DNA from 3 places in the Pseudorhodoferax sp. LjRoot39 genome. Region 2 is predicted to be linked to each of the others. Evidence: predicted binding sites of a transcription regulator. Region 2 holds the regulator's gene; each other region holds the start of a gene.
The links. The regulator sigma-54, encoded in region 2, starts transcription at its own class of promoters, with help from an activator protein. The targets are predictions, from matches to a motif close to TGGCANGNAANCTGCTTT.
Positions count from the first base shown of each region.

Region 1 (5,859 bases), 120 kb from region 2:
GCAGGCCAGGGCGCCGTGTCGGCCCAGTGCATGCTGGGCGACTTCTACGCCAACGGCTGGGGCGGCGCGCGCAAGGACGCGGCCGAGGCCTTGCGCTGGTACCGCCGCACCGCCGCCACCGATGCCCCTTGTGCCTCGCGCTCGCAGTACGCGCTGTACCGCGCCTACGCAGACGGCGCGGGTGTGCGCCGCGACATGGCCGCCGCCATCGCCTGGCTGCAGCAGGCGGCCGAGGCCGGCAACCCGCGCGCCCAGCGCGCGCTGGGCCGGGCCTACGACCGCGGCGAGGGCGTGGCGCGCGACCCGGCGCTGGCCCGCGTGTGGCTGCGCAAGTCGCGCGAGGGCGTGGCCCCGCACGACGACCACGAGCACGACATGCCGAGCTTCGCCGGCCCGCTGTTGTTCCAGAAGCTGGCGCCGTTCTCCCCGCCGGCCAGGGAGGCATCGCCATGAACCTGCTGCGCCGCCGCGCCTGCGCGGCCCTGGCCTGCGCCGTGCTGGCGCCGGCCTTCGCCAAGGATGCGTTCCGCACCATCGGCTGGGACGACCTGCTGCCCAGGGACTGGGACCCCTGGGCCGACTTCCAGGGCGCGGGCGTGGACCTGCGCCGCCTGTCCGACGACGACCCGCGCGCCGCCGCCGCGCTGCAGCGCCTGCGCACGGTCTGGGACGAGGCGCCGCTGGTCGCCGCGCTGGATGGCGCCGCCATCCGCATCCCGGGCTACGTGGTGCCGCTGGAGGCGACCGCCCAGGGCCTGCGCGAGCTGCTGCTGGTGCCGCATTTCGGCGCCTGCATCCACACGCCGCCGCCGCCATCCAACCAGATCGTCCATGTGCGGCTCGACAAGCCCCACAAGTCGCTGGGCACCATGGACACGGTCTGGATCAGCGGCCGGCTGCAACTGGCGCGCGCCAGCACGGTGCATGGCGTCAGCGGCTATGCGCTGGCGGGCCTGCGCGTGGAGCGCTACGCCGCGCCCCCGCGCTGAAGTTCCCCGGCAGGCGACCGGCCCCGGCGCCAGGGCCCGTGCTCAGCGATGGCTCGGCGTGCCGAGCCGCCGCAGGCTGCGCTGCACCAGCCAGGCCAGCGTGACCGTTCCCACGAGGTAGACCCAGCCGGCCAGGTTCGGGGTCTGGCCCGAGGGCTGGCCCATGGCCTCGCGGATCTGCAGGTAGGCCCAACCCGTGAGCGGATAGCTGTCCGAGAGCAGGGCCAGCACCATGACCACCATGGCCAGCCAGTCGTCCTTGCGCTGGCTGCGCGCCTCGCGCAGGCGCTCGGGGGTGCGCGCCTGCGCGGCGCGGATCTGGATGGGCGCGGAGAGCAACACCTTCGCCGCGGCGACGCACCAGAACAGCAGGGCTGCCGCGCTCATTTCCCGGGCCGCGCCTTCGATCCGCCGCGCTGGCGCCGTGCCGACAGCGTCACCAGCACCCAGCCCAGCAGCAAGGGCAGCACGATGGCCAGCAGGGCCAGCGCGAAATGCAGCAGTTCATTCGCCATGACCGGTGGCCGAGGTGTTGCGCTTGCCGTCGCGGCGCGCCAGGGCGGCGCGCGTGCAGCGCAGGAAGCCGACGAAGCACAGGCTGACGATCAGGATGAAGACGAGGTCTTGCAGGAGTTGGGGCATGCGTCTCGGCACCCGGAAACCAAGGTGCCGAAACCATAGTCCGGGCCCGCCGACCGCGCCGTCAATTCGGCATCAAATCTGCGTGCCCAGGGGAGGAGCGCGAGGGCCACGCCAGCAGATTTGACGGAGATTTGACGCGGGCGCCTGTTCTTGGAATGGAGACTTTACGGGGCTCCATCGAATACTGACGACTGGCAGTTTCGCCATTCGATCGTGAACAAGAACATGCGCTCCAAGCATCTGGTTTCCCTGGGGGGAGTTGCCGCACTGTGCGGTGGATTCATGGCTGCGGCCCTGCCTTCGACGGCATCCGCGCAACTGACGGGCACGGCCTCCCTCACGTCCGACTACGTCTGGCGCGGCTCCTCGCAGACACGCGAAAACCCCGCCGTGCAGGTCGGCCTCAAGTACGCCCATGCGTCGGGCCTGTACGCCTCGGTGTGGGGCTCCAACGTCAAATTCCGGCCCGACAACGGCGCCAGCACCGAGTTCGACCTGGCCGTGGGCTGGGCCGGCAAGATCGCCGACGACTGGGCCGTGGACGCCTACCTGCTGCGCTACCAGTACCCCTCGGCCGACGTCAAGCTGAACTGGAACGAGCTGAACCTGGCCGTCACCTGGCGCGAGAACTACTGGGTGGCCGTGGGCCACTCCACCAACACCATGGCCAGCGACACCACCGGCACCTACGTGCTGCTGGGTGCGCGCCATGCACTGAACGACCAGTGGCGCATCGAGGGCACCGTGGCCCGCTACGTGCTGGACAGCGACTACGCCGACAGCTATACGCACGGCGCGCTGAGCGTGGTCTGGGCCTTCCGCGCCCCGTTCGAGCTGCGCGCCACGCTGCACGCCACCGATTCCGCCGCCAGGCGCCTGTTCCCCGGCATGGCCGGCACGCGCGGCGAGTTCGCGCTGCAGGCCGCGTTCTGAGACGGACGGCCTCGATCTCCCTGATGCCTTGAAAGGCTTGCACCATGCTTGAGACCCTGCTCATCTTCGCCGCAGCCATCGCGCTGGCCTGGCCGCTGGGCCATTACCTGGCCGCCGTGCTGCGCGGCGCACCCATGCGTTCGGACCCGCTGTTCGCGTGGATCGAACGTCCCATCTACGCCCTGCTGGGCACGCGCCCGCAGGTGGGCATGGGCTGGCGCGGCTATGCCGCCGCCTTCCTGCTCAGCAACCTCGTGCTGCTGCTCGTCGTCTGGGCCATCTTCATGACCCAGGCCTGGCTGCCGCTGAACCCCAACGACGCGCCCAACATGAGTTGGGATCTCGCGCTGCACACCGCGGTCTCGTTCCTGACCAACACCAACCAGCAGCACTACTCGGGCCAGGCCCAGCTGTCCTACCTGGCGCAGATGACCGGCATCGTCGGCCTGCAGGTGGTCACGCCGGTGATGGCGCTCGGCGTGGTCGCCGCCACGCTGCGCGGCCTGTTCGGCGGCCGCCAGGCCATGGCGGGCCAGGCCGGTGCCGCGGCCTCCACCGGCGATGCCGACACGGTCGACGTGGGCAACTACTGGGCCGACGTGGTGCGTGGCTGCGTGCGCGTGATGCTGCCGCTGTCGCTGGTGCTGTCGGCGCTGCTGGCCACCCAGGGCGTGCCTGCCACGCTGCAGGGCGGCCCCACGGCCACACCGGTGGAAGCCTCGGCTGAGTTCAAGGAGCAGAAGATCCCGCTCGGCCCGGTCGCGCCCATGGTGGCCATCAAGCAGCTGGGCAGCAACGGCGGCGGCTGGTACGGCCCCAACAGCGCGGTGCCGCTGGAGAACCCGACGCCGCTGTCCAACTTCCTGGAGACGCTGGCCATCGTGCTGGTGCCCATGTCGGTGGTCTTCATGGTCGGGCCGTTCACCGGCCGCCGCAAGTTCGGCGCCATGGTGTTCGGCACCATGCTGGTCATGTCCATCGCCTCGACCAGCCTGTCGCTGTGGTCCGAGAGCGCCTCGGGCACCTCGGCCGACCTGGCCCTCATGGAAGGCAAGGAAGTGCGCCTGGGTGCCGAGGACTCGGCGCTGTGGGCGGCGGTGACGACCCAGGTCAACAACGGCTCGGTCAACAGCATGCACGACTCGCTCGCGCCGCTGACCGGCATGGTCTCCATGGTCAACATGCTGATCAATGGCATCTGGGGCGGGATTGGCTGCGGCCTGCAGCAGTTCCTGGTCTACCTGCTGCTGGCGGTGTTCCTGGCCGGCCTCATGACGGGCCGCACGCCCGAGCTGTTCGGCCGCAAGATCGAAGGGCCGGAGGTGAAGCTGCTGGCCGTGATCGTGCTGCTGCAGCCCATTGTGCTGCTGGGCCTCACCGCCATCACGCTGGCCGTGCCCGGCATCACCGGCAACTCCAACCCGGGCTTCCATGCCATCAGCCAGGTGTTCTACGAGTACACCTCGGCCTTCGCCAACAACGGCTCGGGCTTCGAGGGCCTGGGTGACGCCACGCCGTGGTGGAACCTGTCCTGCGTGCTCGCGCTGGCGCTGGGCCGCTTCCCCGGCCTGGTGCTGCCGCTGGCCATCGCCGCCATGATGGCCGCCAAGCGCCGCGCGCCCGAAGGTTCGGGCTCGCTGCAGATCGAAACGCCGACCTTCGCGCTCACGCTGATCGGCATCGTCATCATCCTCACGCTGTTGCAGTTCATGCCGGTGCTGGTGCTGGGCCCCGTGGCCGACCACCTGCAGCTGAACGCACTGCTGGCGCGCTGAGAGGACCAAGCCATGAACGACAACGTGCGTACCGCCAACACCCCCGCCGGCTTCGATTTCAAGCCGGCCATCATCGACTCCTTCGTCAAGCTCGCGCCCCAGCACGTGGTCAGGAACCCCGTGATGGCCGTGGTCTGGCTCGGCACCGTGCTGACGCTGGTCGCCACGCTCGCGGGCTGGACCACGGCCGGCTTCGGCTGGGCCGTGACGCTGATCCTGTTCGCCACCGTGCTGTTCGCCAACTTCGCCGAGGCTGTGGCCGAGGCGCGTGGCCGCGGCCAGGCCGCCTCGCTGCGCAGCGCGCGCAAGGACCTGGTCGCGCGCCGCCTGAAGGATGGCAAGGAGAGCACCGTGCCGGCCGCCGCGCTGCGTCCGGGCGACATGGTCGTGGTCGAGGAAGGTCAGCTGATCCCGGCCGACGGCGAGATCGTCGAAGGCCTGGCCACGATCAACGAAGCGGCCGTCACGGGCGAATCCGCCCCCGTGCTGCGCGAGGCCGGCACCGACCGCTCCGGCGTGATCGGAGGCACCAAGGTGCTGTCCGACCGCATCGTCGTGCGCGTCACGGCCGAGCCCGGCCACAGCTTCCTGGACCGCATGATCGCGCTGGTCGAGGGCTCCAACCGCCAGAAGACGCCCAACGAGATCGCGCTCGGCATCCTGCTGGTCGTGATGACCGTCACCTTCGGGGCCGTGGTCGTCAGCCTGCCCTTCATCGCCGGCTTCGTCGACGTGCAGATCAACGTGGTGCTGCTGGTGGCCCTGCTGGTGTGCCTGATCCCCACCACCATCGGCGGCCTGCTGCCGGCCATCGGCATCGCCGGCATGAACCGCGCGCTCAAGGCCAACGTGCTGGCCAAGTCCGGCAAGGCCGTCGAGGTGGCCGGCGACGTGGACGTGCTGCTGCTGGACAAGACCGGCACCATCACCTACGGCGACCGCCAGGCCACGGCCTTCCATCCGATGGCCGGTGTCGACCCCGCCCAGCTGCGCGAGGCCGCGCTGCTGAGCTCGCTGGCCGACCCCACGCCCGAGGGCAAGTCCATCGTGAAGCTGGCGCGCGAGAAGGGCGAGAAGCTGGTCGATCCCGAAGGCGCGCACTTCGTGCCGTTCACGGCGCAGACCCGCATGTCCGGGGTGGACCTCGCCGGTGGCCGCCAGATCCGCAAGGGCGCGCTGGACGCCATCGCCCGGCATGTGAAGACGCAGGACGGCCGCGTGCCGGCCGAACTGCAGGCCCGCGTGGACAACGTGGCGCGCAAGGGCGCCACGCCGCTGGTCGTCAGCGACGGCCGCCATGTGCTGGGCGTGATCGAGCTGTCCGACGTGATCAAGCGCGGCATCAAGGAGCGCTTCGCGCGGCTGCGCGAGATGGGCGTGAAGACCGTGATGATCACCGGCGACAACAAGCTCACGGCCGCCAGCATCGCCGCCGACGCCGGCGTGGACGACTACATCGCCGAAGCCACGCCCGAGGACAAGCTCGCGCGCATCCGCGCCGAGCAGGCCGGCGGTCGCCT
Region 1 is NZ_CAXUQL020000001.1:661,062-666,920, reverse strand. It holds gene ACSQ4M_RS03155 (tetratricopeptide repeat protein) at 1-453, shown strand, start outside; gene ACSQ4M_RS03150 (DUF3299 domain-containing protein) at 450-989, shown strand; gene ACSQ4M_RS03145 (hypothetical protein) at 1,032-1,376, opposite strand; gene ACSQ4M_RS03140 (hypothetical protein) at 1,373-1,504, opposite strand; gene ACSQ4M_RS03135 (hypothetical protein) at 1,494-1,631, opposite strand; gene ACSQ4M_RS03130 (TorF family putative porin) at 1,857-2,564, shown strand; gene kdpA (potassium-transporting ATPase subunit KdpA) at 2,609-4,339, shown strand; gene kdpB (potassium-transporting ATPase subunit KdpB) at 4,352-5,859, shown strand, end outside.
Region 1: ACSQ4M_RS03130 (TorF family putative porin) is a predicted target of sigma-54. The motif match lies at 1,699-1,716, and genes of this name have one in related genera.

Region 2 (5,859 bases):
CCCATGCGCGCATCTGCTCGGTGCTGGCGGCCTGGGGCGGCGACCGCGCCAGCCTGGCCGGTGCCGACCTGTCGGCGCTGCAGAGCCCGCAGGCCGATGCGCTGATGCAGCTGCTGGCCAGGTACCCCGACATGCTGACCAGCGCGGCGACGGATTTCGCGCCGCACGACGTGAGCTTCTACCTGCGCGAGCTGGCCTCCTGCTACCACAGCTACTACGACGCCGAGCGCATCCTGGTCGACGAGCCGGCCGTGCGCACCGCGCGTGTGGCGCTGGTCGCGGCCACGGCGCAGGTGCTGCACAACGGCCTGGCGCAACTGGGCGTGAGCGCGCCCGAGAAGATGTGACACCCCGATGACGCAAGCACAACAACGCAAGCGGCCGGCGGCCAAGTCCGGCGCCAAGGTGGGGCGGGGACAGACCGGCGGCACCATCATCGGCTTCATCGCCGGCGTGGTCGTGGGCCTGGTGGCGGCGCTGGCCATGGCGGTCTACGTGACCAAGGTGCCGGTGCCCTTCATGAGCGGCAAGACCCCGTCGGGCCGGCCGGTCGACGACGACGCCGAGACGCGCAAGAACCAGAACTGGGACCCGAACGCGCCGCTGCACGGTCGCAATCCGGCACGCCCGGCGGCACCCGCGTCCGTGCCCGCAGCCACGCCGGTGCCGCCGCCCGCGGTGGCCACGCCGGCCCCCGCTCCCGCACCACGCGTGGACAGTGCGCCTGCCACGGCGCGGCCTGCCGCGCCCTCGGCCGATCCACTCGGCGACCTGGCGCGCGCCCGCGCGGGCGGCACGCCCGCGCCCGCCGCGGCCCCGGCGGCAGACCCGTTCGACTACTTCGTCCAGGCCGGTGCCTTCCGCACGGCCGACGATGCCGAAGCCCAGCGCGCGCGCCTGGCCATGATGGGCCTGGAAGCCCGGGTGACCGAGCGCGAGCAGGCCGGGCGCACCGTCTACCGCGTGCGCATGGGCCCCTACCGTTCCCGCGAGGAAGCCGAACGCACCAAGGCGCGGCTGGACGGCACGGGTGCCGATTCGGCCCTGGTGCGCGTGCAGCGCTGAAGCCCCTTGCGGATTGAAACTTTTTGCGACCGATGCCGGTCACACCGGCCCTAGGAGTGAAACCAATGAAACGTCGTGAGTTCTCGAAAGCCGGCCTGGCCGTGTCCGCACTGGGCCTGACCCAGGCCCCCGCCGTGTGGGCGCAAGCCAAGGCCGGCACCGACTACCTGGTGCTGGACAAGCCAGCCGGCACCGAAGCCCCGGCAGGCAAGATCGAGGTGGTCGAGTTCTTCTGGTACGCCTGCCCGCACTGCAACGCCTTCGAGCCGGCGCTGGAGTCCTGGGTCAAGCAACTGCCCAAGGACGTGGCCTTCCGCCGCGCGCCCGTGGCCTTCCGCAACGACTTCGTGCCGCTGCAAAAGCTCTATTACGCGCTGGAAGCACTGGGCAAGGTCGACGACCTGCACCGCAAGGCCTTCTACGCCATCCACGTGGACAAGCAGCGCCTGAACACCGACGACACCGTGATCGCCTGGGCTGCCAGCCAGGGCCTGGACAAGGCCAAGTTCACCGAGGTCTACAACTCGTTCAACGTCGCCACCAAGGTGCGCAAGGCCACCCAGCTGCAGGACGCCTACAAGCTGGCCGGCGTGCCCGCCATCGGCATCAACGGCCGCTACTACACCGACGGCACGCTGGCGCAGAACATGAACCGCGCCCTCACGGTCACGGACCAACTGATCGTCGAGCAGCGCGGCAAGGCCAAGTCGTAGACTGCGGCGATATTGCACTGCACAATGGCCCGCATCAGCGGGCCATGTCGTTTTTGCATTCGCTCACGCCCGCTACAATGGCCGAGCAAGATTCGTGCCTTTCATGAAACCCACCACCGCCTCCTTCCTCGTCAGCCTGGCCCTTGCCCTGTCTTCCGGACTGGCGCTGGCCGAACGTGCCGACCGCGACAAGCCCATGAACGTCGAGGCCGATGCCATGCGCTACGACGACCTCAAGCAGGTCAATGTGTTCACGGGCCGCGTGGTCGTGACCAAGGGCACGATCCTGGCGCGCGGCGCGCGCGTGGAGGTGCGCAAGGACGCCCAGGGCTACCAGTTCGCCACCATCACCGCGGCGCCGGGCGAGCTGGCCTACTACCGCGAAAAGCGCGAAGGTGTGGACGAGTATGTCGAGGGCCAGGGCGAGGTGATCGACTACGACGGCAAGGCCGACAAGGTCATCTTCACCCGCCGCGCCGTGATGCGCCGCTTCGTCGGCAGCACCATGAACGACGAGGTGACGGGCAACGTCATCGTCTACAACAACGTGACCGAGGTCTTCACCGTCGATGCGGCCAAGCCCGGCAGCACCAACCCCGACGCACGCGTGCGCGCCATGCTGTCGCCGGCGCCATCGGCCAGCGCGCCCAAGGCCCCGGCACAGCCGAGCGCGCCGCTCAAGCCCAGCACCCGGCTCGGCAGCACGGAGAAGAACTGAGGTGGGGGCCGCGGACAGTGCTTTCGGCGAGGTGGGTGGCAGCCGCCTGGTGGCGCGCCAGCTGGAGAAATCGTACGGCAGCCGCAAGGTGGTGCACGACGTCTCGCTGACCGTCAACAAGGGTGAGGTCGTGGGCCTGCTGGGCCCCAATGGCGCGGGCAAGACCACCTCCTTCTACATGATCGTGGGCCTGGTGCGGGCCGATGGCGGCCACATCGCCATCGACGGCCAGTCGGTCGAGCACATGCCGATCCACCGGCGTTCCAGCCTGGGCCTGTCCTACCTGCCGCAGGAGGCCTCGATCTTCCGCAAGCTGACGGTCGAGGAGAACGTGCGCGCCGTGCTGGAACTGCAGCGCACGCCCGAGGGCAAGACGCTCACCCGCAAGGAGATCGAAGCGCGCCTGACCGGCCTCTTGCAGGACCTGCGCGTGGACCACCTGCGCGACTCCTCGGCGCTGTCGCTGTCCGGCGGTGAGCGCCGGCGCGTGGAGATCGCGCGCGCGCTGGCCACGCAGCCGCGCTTCATCCTGCTGGACGAGCCCTTCGCCGGCATCGACCCGATCGCCGTGATCGAGATCCAGCGCATCGTGAGCTTCCTCAAGGGCCGTGGCATCGGCGTGCTGATCACCGACCACAACGTGCGCGAGACGCTGGGCATCTGCGACCACGCCTACATCATCAGTGAAGGCCGGGTGCTGGCCAAGGGCACGCCCGCGGAGATCGTCGACAACGCCGAAGTGCGCCGGGTCTACCTCGGCGAGCACTTCCGGATGTAAGGCCCCCCGCCCCGATGAAGCAAGGCCTTTCGCTCCGCGTCTCCCAGCACCTGGCACTGACCCCGCAGCTGCAGCAGTCGATCCGGCTGCTGCAGCTGTCCACGCTGGAGCTGTCGCAGGAGGTCGAGCAGATGCTCGACGAGAACCCGTTCCTGGAGCAATCCATGGACGAGGCGCCGGGCGAGGACTTCGGCCTGGCCCAGGCCGACACCCCGGTGCGCGAGGAAGACCGCGACACCGAGGCCGTGCTGTCCAGCGGGTTGGACTACGCCACCGAGGCGCCGGCCGAGAACCGCAACGAATCCGAATCGCCGCTGACCGGACAGGCCGACGAGCACGATTGGGGCGGCGATGGCACCCACGACGTGGCGCCCGACGACGGCGAGTGGGGCGGTGATGCGCTGCCGCGCAACGGCGCCACGCAGGGCGAGGACGGCGAGGCCGATGCCACCGAGCTGGCGCGCAGCCAGGAGTCGCTCACCAGCTTCCTGCACCGCCAGGCGTTGTCGCTGCGCCTGTCCGAGGAGGACACGGCCGCGCTGCGCTTCCTGATCGAGTCGCTCAACGAGGACGGCTACCTCGAAGACAGCCTGGAAGAGCTCGCCGCCGGTTTCGCCGGCGACGACCCCGAGGCGCACGAGGAACTCGTGCACCGCTTCACCGTGGCCCTGCGCCTGCTGCAGAACCTGGAGCCGCCCGGCGTGGGCGCGCGCAACCTGGGCGAATGCCTGGCGCTGCAGATCCGCGCCCTGCCCGAGGACGAGGTGCCGCCCCCGCTGCGGCGCACGGCGCTGCGCATGTGCCGCCAGTCCATGGACCTGCTGGCGCGGCGCGACCTGCGCCGCCTGGCCAACCTGTGCGGCGACAACGAAGCCGGCATCAAGGCCGCGCTGGCGCTGATCACGCGGCTGGAGCCCAAGCCCGGCCGCAAGTTCGTCGACGTGGAGCGCAATGTCATCGTGCCCGACGTCATCGTCGTCAAGAGCGGCCGCGGCGCCAACGTGCGCTTCCGTGCCCAGCTCAACGCCGACGTGATGCCGCGCCTGCGCGTGCACGACATCTACGCCAACGCGCTCAAACAGCACCGCGGCGGCGGCCGCGAGGCCTCCGACACCGCCGCGCTGCAGCAGCGCCTGCAGGAGGCGCGCTGGTTCATCAAGAACATCCAGCAGCGCTTCGACACCATCCTGCGCGTGTCCAACGCCATCGTCGAGCGGCAGAAGAACTTCTTCACGCACGGTGCGCTGGCCATGCGCCCGCTGGTGCTGCGCGAGATTGCCGACGAGCTGGGCCTGCACGAATCCACCATCAGCCGCGTGACCACGGCCAAGTACATGGCCACGCCCTTCGGCACCTTCGAGCTCAAGTACTTCTTCGGTTCCTCGCTGGGCACCGAGACCGGCGGCAACGCCTCGAGCACGGCCGTGCGCGCACTGATCAAGCAGTTCGTCACGGCCGAGGACAGCAAGAAGCCGCTGTCGGACAGCCAGCTCTCCGAGATGCTCAAGGAGCAGGGCATCGAGTGCGCACGCCGCACCGTCGCCAAGTACCGCGAAGCCCTGCGCATCGCCCCCACCAACCTGCGCAAAGCGCTGTGATGAGTCCACCCCGTTTGGATGGCTCACTGCGTGTAGCCATCCCATCCCCCTCCAGGGGCGCCGCCAGCGGCCGGGCAGAGCCCGTTCCGCGGCGTCTGCTGGCATGGCCTGCTCCGCGGCCTTCTGAACCGCGCTGTGCAAGCCGACCTTGTGCTTGGCACGCGGCGCGCGGCGCCATGGAGCACTGAAATGCAAAACCTGCGCTTGTTCCTGCCCTGTGCGGCAGGTGTCGAAGCCATGCTGGCCGACGAGGCCGCGCGCATCGCCGGCGCGCCCGTCCAGGCCCGCCGTGCCGGCGTTCGGCTGACCGCCTCCTGGCGCGACGCCATGCGGCTGAACCTGCACAGCCGGCTGTGCCAGCGCGTGCTGATCGAGTTGGCCCACGGCGACTACCGCCAGGAGCAGGATCTCTATGCGATCGCCTCCAACGTCGCCTGGGAAGCCTGGTTCACGCCGCGCCAGAGCTTCAAGATCGAACTCACGGCGCAGCACAGCCCGCTGCAGAGCCTGAACTTCGCCGCGCTGCGCATCAAGGACGCCATCGCCGACCGCTTCCGCGACAAGACCGGTTCGCGGCCTGACGTGGACACGCGCTTTCCCCAGGTGCGCGTCTACGCCCACCTGACCACCGACCGGCTGCAGCTGTACATCGACAGTTCCGGCGAGCCGCTGTTCAAGCGCGGCTGGCGCGAAGACAAGGGCGACGCCCCGCTCAAGGAAACCCTGGCCGCCGCCATGCTCGCGGCCAGCGGCTGGGACGCCCAGACGCCGCTGTACGACCCCTGCTGCGGCAGCGGCACCATCGCCATCGAGGCCGCGCAGATCGCCTGCGGCATCGCGCCGGGCCTGAACCGGCGCTTCGGCTTCGAGCGGCTGGCGCCGTTCCAGGCGCATGTCTGGGCTGCACTGCGCGAGGACGCCCAGGCCGCCCAGCACGCCCCGACGACCACCGTGTTCGGCAGCGACGTGGCCCACCGCATGGTCGAC
Region 2 is NZ_CAXUQL020000001.1:543,439-549,297, reverse strand. It holds gene argS (arginine--tRNA ligase) at 1-347, shown strand, start outside; gene ACSQ4M_RS02565 (SPOR domain-containing protein) at 406-1,065, shown strand; gene ACSQ4M_RS02560 (thiol:disulfide interchange protein DsbA/DsbL) at 1,131-1,778, shown strand; gene lptA (lipopolysaccharide transport periplasmic protein LptA) at 1,882-2,496, shown strand; gene lptB (LPS export ABC transporter ATP-binding protein) at 2,498-3,274, shown strand; gene ACSQ4M_RS02545 (RNA polymerase factor sigma-54) at 3,289-4,872, shown strand; gene ACSQ4M_RS02540 (THUMP domain-containing class I SAM-dependent RNA methyltransferase) at 5,062-5,859, shown strand, end outside.

Region 3 (5,859 bases), 3.3 Mb from region 2:
CGCCAGGCGCAGCGGGTCGTCCTCGGGAATCCGCGTGCCGCTGAACTGCGCCGACAAGCCCAGCCGCGCCACGGCCTGGGCGATGGAATCTGCCAGCCCCGGCGTGGTGGTGGCCACGCCAAAGCGCCGCCCGCCGCTGGCGGCTTCCTGCATCGAGGCCTCGCCGATGCCGACCACGGGCACGGCCACGCGCGCGCGCAGCAGGGCCAGTGCCGGGTCGCCGAAGGCGGCGACCACGATGGCAGACACGTGGCCGGCCTCGCGCATGCCGATGGCCAGCACCTCGTCCACGGCGGTGGCCAGCTCGGCGTCGCTCGTGATCATGGGCGCCCCGCGCGCCGCCGTGGCGCTGCGCAGGTCCAGCGTCGGCGGCAGCGCCGCGCGGGCCAGCTCGGCCATCATCGCGGTCGTCGCGGCCGAGGTGTTTGGGTTGATCAACAGCACCGTGTGCGCCATGCCTGCCCTTCTCAACGCGTGGCCTGCGCCGGTTGCAGGACGAGGTCCGGCGTGCCGGCATCGGCCTCCTCCTCGATGGACTTGCCATAGGTCTCGGGCGCGAACTGCACGGCCAGCGCGAAGATGGCGTACATGGCCGCGATCATGCCGAACATGCCGGCCACGCCATGCAGGTCGAACATCTTGCCGGCCAGTAGCTGCGACAGTGCGCCGCCCACCGTGCCCAGCGCCAGCAGGAACGAGGTGCCCAGGCCGCGCATGCGCGTCGGGTAGAGCTCGGGCGCGTAGATCCAGATCGAGGTGTTGAGCGTCAGCACGCAGAACTGGAACAGCGCGCCGCACACCAGCACCATGGCCACGCTCGAGGTCAGGTTGCCGAAGGCCAGGCCCGCCAGGCAGGCGGCGATGGCGCCGACGGTCAGCACGCGCTTGCGCGGAAATTTGTAGCCCAGCACCGAGGCCGCGATGGCGCCCAGCAGGCTGCCGCTCTGCATCACGATCGTGAAGGCGAAGCTCTTGGTGATGGAGTAGCCCTGGGCCACCAGGATGGTGGGCATCAGCGTGAGCACCGAGAGCTGCGCGCCGAAGGTCATCCACGAGGCCACGCCGACCGCGATGGTGCGCCGCGCATAGCCGCCGCTGAAGATGTCGGCGAGCCGCGTCTTGCGCACCGGCGCGGCACTGGCCTCGGCACCGGCCGTGATGTAGTTGTGCAGCGGGTACTGCGCATTGGCGAGCTTGCCCGAGGCCAGCATGGACAGCACGCGGTTGGCCTCCTCCACCCGGCCCTGCGACAGCAGGTAGCGCGGCGTCTCGGGCACGAAGCGGCGGTAGAACACGATGAACACCGCCGGCAGCACCAGGCAGCCGAACAGCCAGCGCCAGGCGTTCTCGCCCGGGAACAGCGCGAACACGCCCAGCGCGAAGGCCGGCGCCAGCATGTTGCCCAGCCCGCCGCCGCCCACGTTGATGAGGCCCACGGCCGTGCCGCGGAACTTGGACGAGCAGAACTCGGCCAGCATGGTCACCGCGGTGGTGATCTCGCCGCCCAGCCCCAGGCCGACGATGAAGCGGCCGACCGCCAGCACCGCGTAGTTGGGCGCCAGCGCGCACAGGATGGCGCCGAAGGTGAACAGCGCCAGGTTCACGTTGAGCATGAAGCGCCGGCCGAAGCGGTCGGCGCAGTAGCCCGAACCCAGCCGCCCCATCGCCGCGGCGATGAAGGTGATGGTGTTGAGAAAGCCGATGTCGGTCGCGTCCAGCCCCCAGTGCTGGCGCAGCAGCGGGCCGACCAGGCCCACCGCGTTCTGCTCGAACACGTCGAACAGCACACCGCAGACCACCAGAAAGATGATGCTCTTGTGCGAGCGCGTGACGCCGATCTGCTCGAGCGCCGATTCGAGCTGCTGCATCTGCGCCGTCTGGGGCTTCGACGCCGAGATGATTGCTTCTCCGGCCATGGTGGATACCTCCGTGTTGCCTGCGCTGAAGGGCTGGCGACCGCCTCGGCCGCACCCGCGTGGTGCCCGGCTTGGGCACTGGTTATGAAAAGCATTTTTCAAACCATATTGTTTATGAAATTGGATTTTCACAAACATCCGGACAAACCCGGGGTTTGCTGACGGAGGAGGACGGAGGTACTGGAGCCGGCGCTGGGCCCCAGGTTGCGCGGCAGGGCAGCCGCGCTCTGGCAGCCGCGGGCCGCGGCTGCCGGCCCCGTCCAGGTGCGTGCCTGGAGGCGGGGCCTTCGGGCGCTCAGGCCTTCTTGCGGCGGCGGTTCGCGACCAGGCCGGCCAGCGCCAGGCCGACCAGGGCCAGCGAGGCCGGTTCGGGCACCTCACCGGGTTCCTGCGGCTCCACCGGACGCAGGTTCGGGTCGAACCAGATGTACTGGCCATCGACCACGTCGTTCATGCCCGGCGTGTTGGAGCCGGCGATCACCACGGCATTGCCCTGCCCGTCGCCGAAGCCGACGGCAGCCGTCTGGCTGGTGTCGGTCTGTTCCCAGTCCATGTTGCCGTAGAAGAAGCCGATCTGGCCCTCGCCCTCGGGCAGCACGTAGTCGTTGCTGCGCAGCACCAGCTGGAAGCTGTTGAGCAGGTCGTCCTTGCTGTCGAAGTAGCCGACCTGGTCCCAGGTCACGACCAGCTGGTTGGCGCTCAGGCTGTAGTGCATGACGCCCGATGCGGGGCCGGTGGTGTCCACGTCGCCGAAGAAGGTCGAGATGACGGGTGCGTCGGCGCCCGTCGGGCCAGAAGGCACGTACGCCGAGATTCCGCTGCCGAAGCTCACGTTGCCGTTGTTGTTGAGGAACAGGCTGGTGTAGGTCTGGCCGAAGAAGGTGAAGCTGAAGCCCAGGTTCAGGGCCATGTAGCCGTCGTCGTTGCGGCCGTCCGCGCCACCGATGTTGGGCGTGGCGCCCCCGCCGGTCATGACGGCGACCTGGCCGATGTTGTTGGTGTAGTAGCCATTGGGCGTGTAGACGCCGCTGGATGCGTTCAGCGCCGAGGTGGGAAGCGTGACAACGGCGGCCGAAGCGGCAGGCGCCACCACAGCGCTGGCCAGGGCCAGCACGGCGGCCGCTTGCTTGAAAAACAGCATGGGATCTCCGAATGGTTAAAGAAATGAAGCAAGTTCGAAACATCGAACCGGGCATTTAGAGCAGCATCCATGCCAAATGCAGCAAGTCTTTGACACAACAGGAAAATTTCGCGCAAAAGCGTGACGAGCCATGCGGCCAACATGACGCGTTGTCAGGTATTTCGACGCACCGCCCCCGGGGGGCGTCAGAGTCCGGCGGTGTCGTCCCGGGGCGCGGTGCGCAGCTCGCCCAGTGCCGCATGCGCGGCCTCCACGCCGGCCAGACGCTGGCGACCGGCCGCGCCTGCCGCCTGCAGCGTGCGCGTGGCCAGCAGCTCGCACATCAGCATCGGCGCCACATGGCTGTCCAGGGGCCCGGGCGCGGCCGTGTGGCAGTGCAGGACCCAGCGCGCACCGGCGCCCTCGGCCGACGAAGGCTCGGTCACGAACACCACCTGGGCACCTGCTTGCGTGGCGTGCCGCGCGAAGGCCGCCGCCACGGCCGGGCTGCGGCGCAGCGCGAACACCACGAGCACGTCGCCCGCGGCGATGTCCACGGCGTACTCGGCCAGCGTCTCGCCGGGCCCGGGCAGCACCTGCGTGCGCGGCAGCACCTGGGCCAGTTGCCAGCGCAGGTAGGCCGCGAAGCTGCGGTTGTTGCGAAAGCCCAGGAACCAGACCGCACGTGCATGCACCATGGCCTGGGCGATGGCGTCGAGCTGGGCATCGTCGATGCCGCGCAGGGTGGCGGCGATGTTGTCGTGCGCGGCCTGCGCGTGGGCGGCGCTGCTGCCACCCAGTGCGTCGGCGGTGCGTGGAGAGAGGTACAGCGGCGAGCCGGCCGAGCGCTGGTCGCGCGCATGGCGGCGCGCCTCCTCGTAGCTGGCATAGCCCAGCCGGCGCACGAAGCGCGTCACGCTGGCGTTGGACACACCCGCCTGGTGCGCCAGCTCGGAAGCGCTGTAGCTGGCCAGCTCGCCCGGGAAGTCGAGGATGAAGCGGCCCAGCCGCTGCTCGGTCGGCGGCAGCTGGTCTAGCGCCTCGCGGATGCGCGTGAGGAAGGAGGCGGCGGTGTCGTCGTCGTGGGCAGGCATGGGCGCTGGCGATGCTAAGCCATCGCCCCGCCGCGTTCAGAGCTTGGCGATCGAGACTTCGGTGGACTTCACGAGCGCGACCACGTCCGAGCCCGGCTGGAGCGCGAGCTCGTCGACCGAGCGCGTGGTGATGACGGAGGTGACGATGCCCCAGGGCGTCTCGACATCGACCTCGGAGACCACGTCGCCGCGGATGATCTCCTTGACCTTGCCGCGGAACTGGTTGCGCACGTTGATGGCTTGGATGCTCATGGAATAACTCCTTGTTGTGGTGAAAGGTCAGACCGCCCAACGCAGGGCATGCGCGGGGTGCAGGCGCTCGGGTTCGGGGTGCTCGACCGCGGGCTTTTGCAGCACGCGGTCGAGGATGCGTTTCTCGATGGCTGCGAAGGCCGCGTCGCCCTGCGAACGCGGGCGCGGCAGATCGATGCGCTGGTCCAGCGCGATGCGGCCGTCCTCGATCAGCACCACGCGGTCGGCCAGGGCCACGGCCTCCTGCACGTCGTGCGTGACCAGCAGCGCCGTGAAGCGGTGGCGCTGCCACAGATCTTCGATGAGGCGGTGCATCTCGATGCGGGTCAGCGCGTCCAGCGCGCCCAGCGGCTCGTCGAGCAGCAGCAGTTGCGGCCGGTGCACCAGCGCGCGCGCCAGGGCCACGCGCTGGCGCTGGCCGCCGGACAGGCGGGCCGGCCATTCGCGCGCGCGCTCGGCCAGGCCGACCTGGGCCAGCACCTCTTCGCCGCGCGGGCGCGCCGCATCGGGCAGGCCCAGCAGCACGTTGTCCAGCACGCGCTTCCAGGGCAGGAGGCGGGCCTCCTGGAACATGATGCGGGTCTGCGGATTCAGGCCCGTGATGGCCTGGCCGTCGACCTGCAGGCTGCCGCCGCTGGACGCCTCCAGGCCGGCCACCAGCCGCAGCAAGGTGCTCTTGCCGCAGCCGCTGCGGCCGACGATGGCGATGAACTCGCCGGGCGCGATGTCCAGCTGCGTGTTCTGCAACACGGTGCGCGCGCCGTAGCGCTTGGTCAGCTTGCGCGCCTTCAGGCGCACGCCACCTTCGCTCATGTCGCACTCCCGGGTTTGAACAGAGGAATGTCGAGCGCGTTCACGCGCCGCGGCAGCAGCTTCTCGGCAAAGAAGGCATCGGCAATCTTCTGCTGCTCCGCCAGGCCCGCCGGCACGGCCGCGCGCACGGCGTAGCTGCGCCGGCCATTCGCCTGCAGCACGGTGGGCAGGTCCACGCCCCACACTGGCGACAGCAGCGCCGCCGCAGCATCGGGGTTGGCCTTGACCCATTGGCCGGCCTTGGCCAGTTCGGCGTAGATCACCTCCAGCACATCGGCGCGGGCCTGGGCGAACCTGGTGCTGGCCAGGTAGTAGCGCTGGTAGCTGGCAATGCCCGTGCCGTCGGCCAGCACACGCGCATGGGACTGGCGCTGCGCGGCCGACAGGAACGGGTCCCAGATCACCCAGGCGTCGATGGCACCGCGCTCGAAGGCGGCGCGGCCGTCGGCCGGCGTGAGGTAGGCCGGCTCGATGTCCTTGAAGGACAGGCCGGCCTGCTCCAGCGCGGCGATCAGCAGGTAGTGCGCGCCGGCCGCCTTGGCGAAGCCGACCTTCCTGCCCTTGAGCTCGGCCACGCTGCGCAGCGGCGAATCCGCACGCACCACGATGGCCTGGGCCGTGGGCGAAGGCGCTTCCTGGGCGACGAAGGTCAGTTGCGCGCCGG
Region 3 is NZ_CAXUQL020000001.1:3,847,597-3,853,455, reverse strand. It holds gene ACSQ4M_RS17960 (aspartate/glutamate racemase family protein) at 1-456, opposite strand, end outside; gene ACSQ4M_RS17955 (MFS transporter) at 468-1,916, opposite strand; gene ACSQ4M_RS17950 (nidogen-like domain-containing protein) at 2,212-3,057, opposite strand; gene ACSQ4M_RS17945 (MurR/RpiR family transcriptional regulator) at 3,243-4,130, opposite strand; gene ACSQ4M_RS17940 (TOBE domain-containing protein) at 4,167-4,382, opposite strand; gene ACSQ4M_RS17935 (ATP-binding cassette domain-containing protein) at 4,410-5,195, opposite strand; gene ACSQ4M_RS17930 (aliphatic sulfonate ABC transporter substrate-binding protein) at 5,192-5,859, opposite strand, start outside.
Region 3: ACSQ4M_RS17950 (nidogen-like domain-containing protein) is a predicted target of sigma-54. The motif match lies at 3,115-3,132, and genes of this name have one in related genera.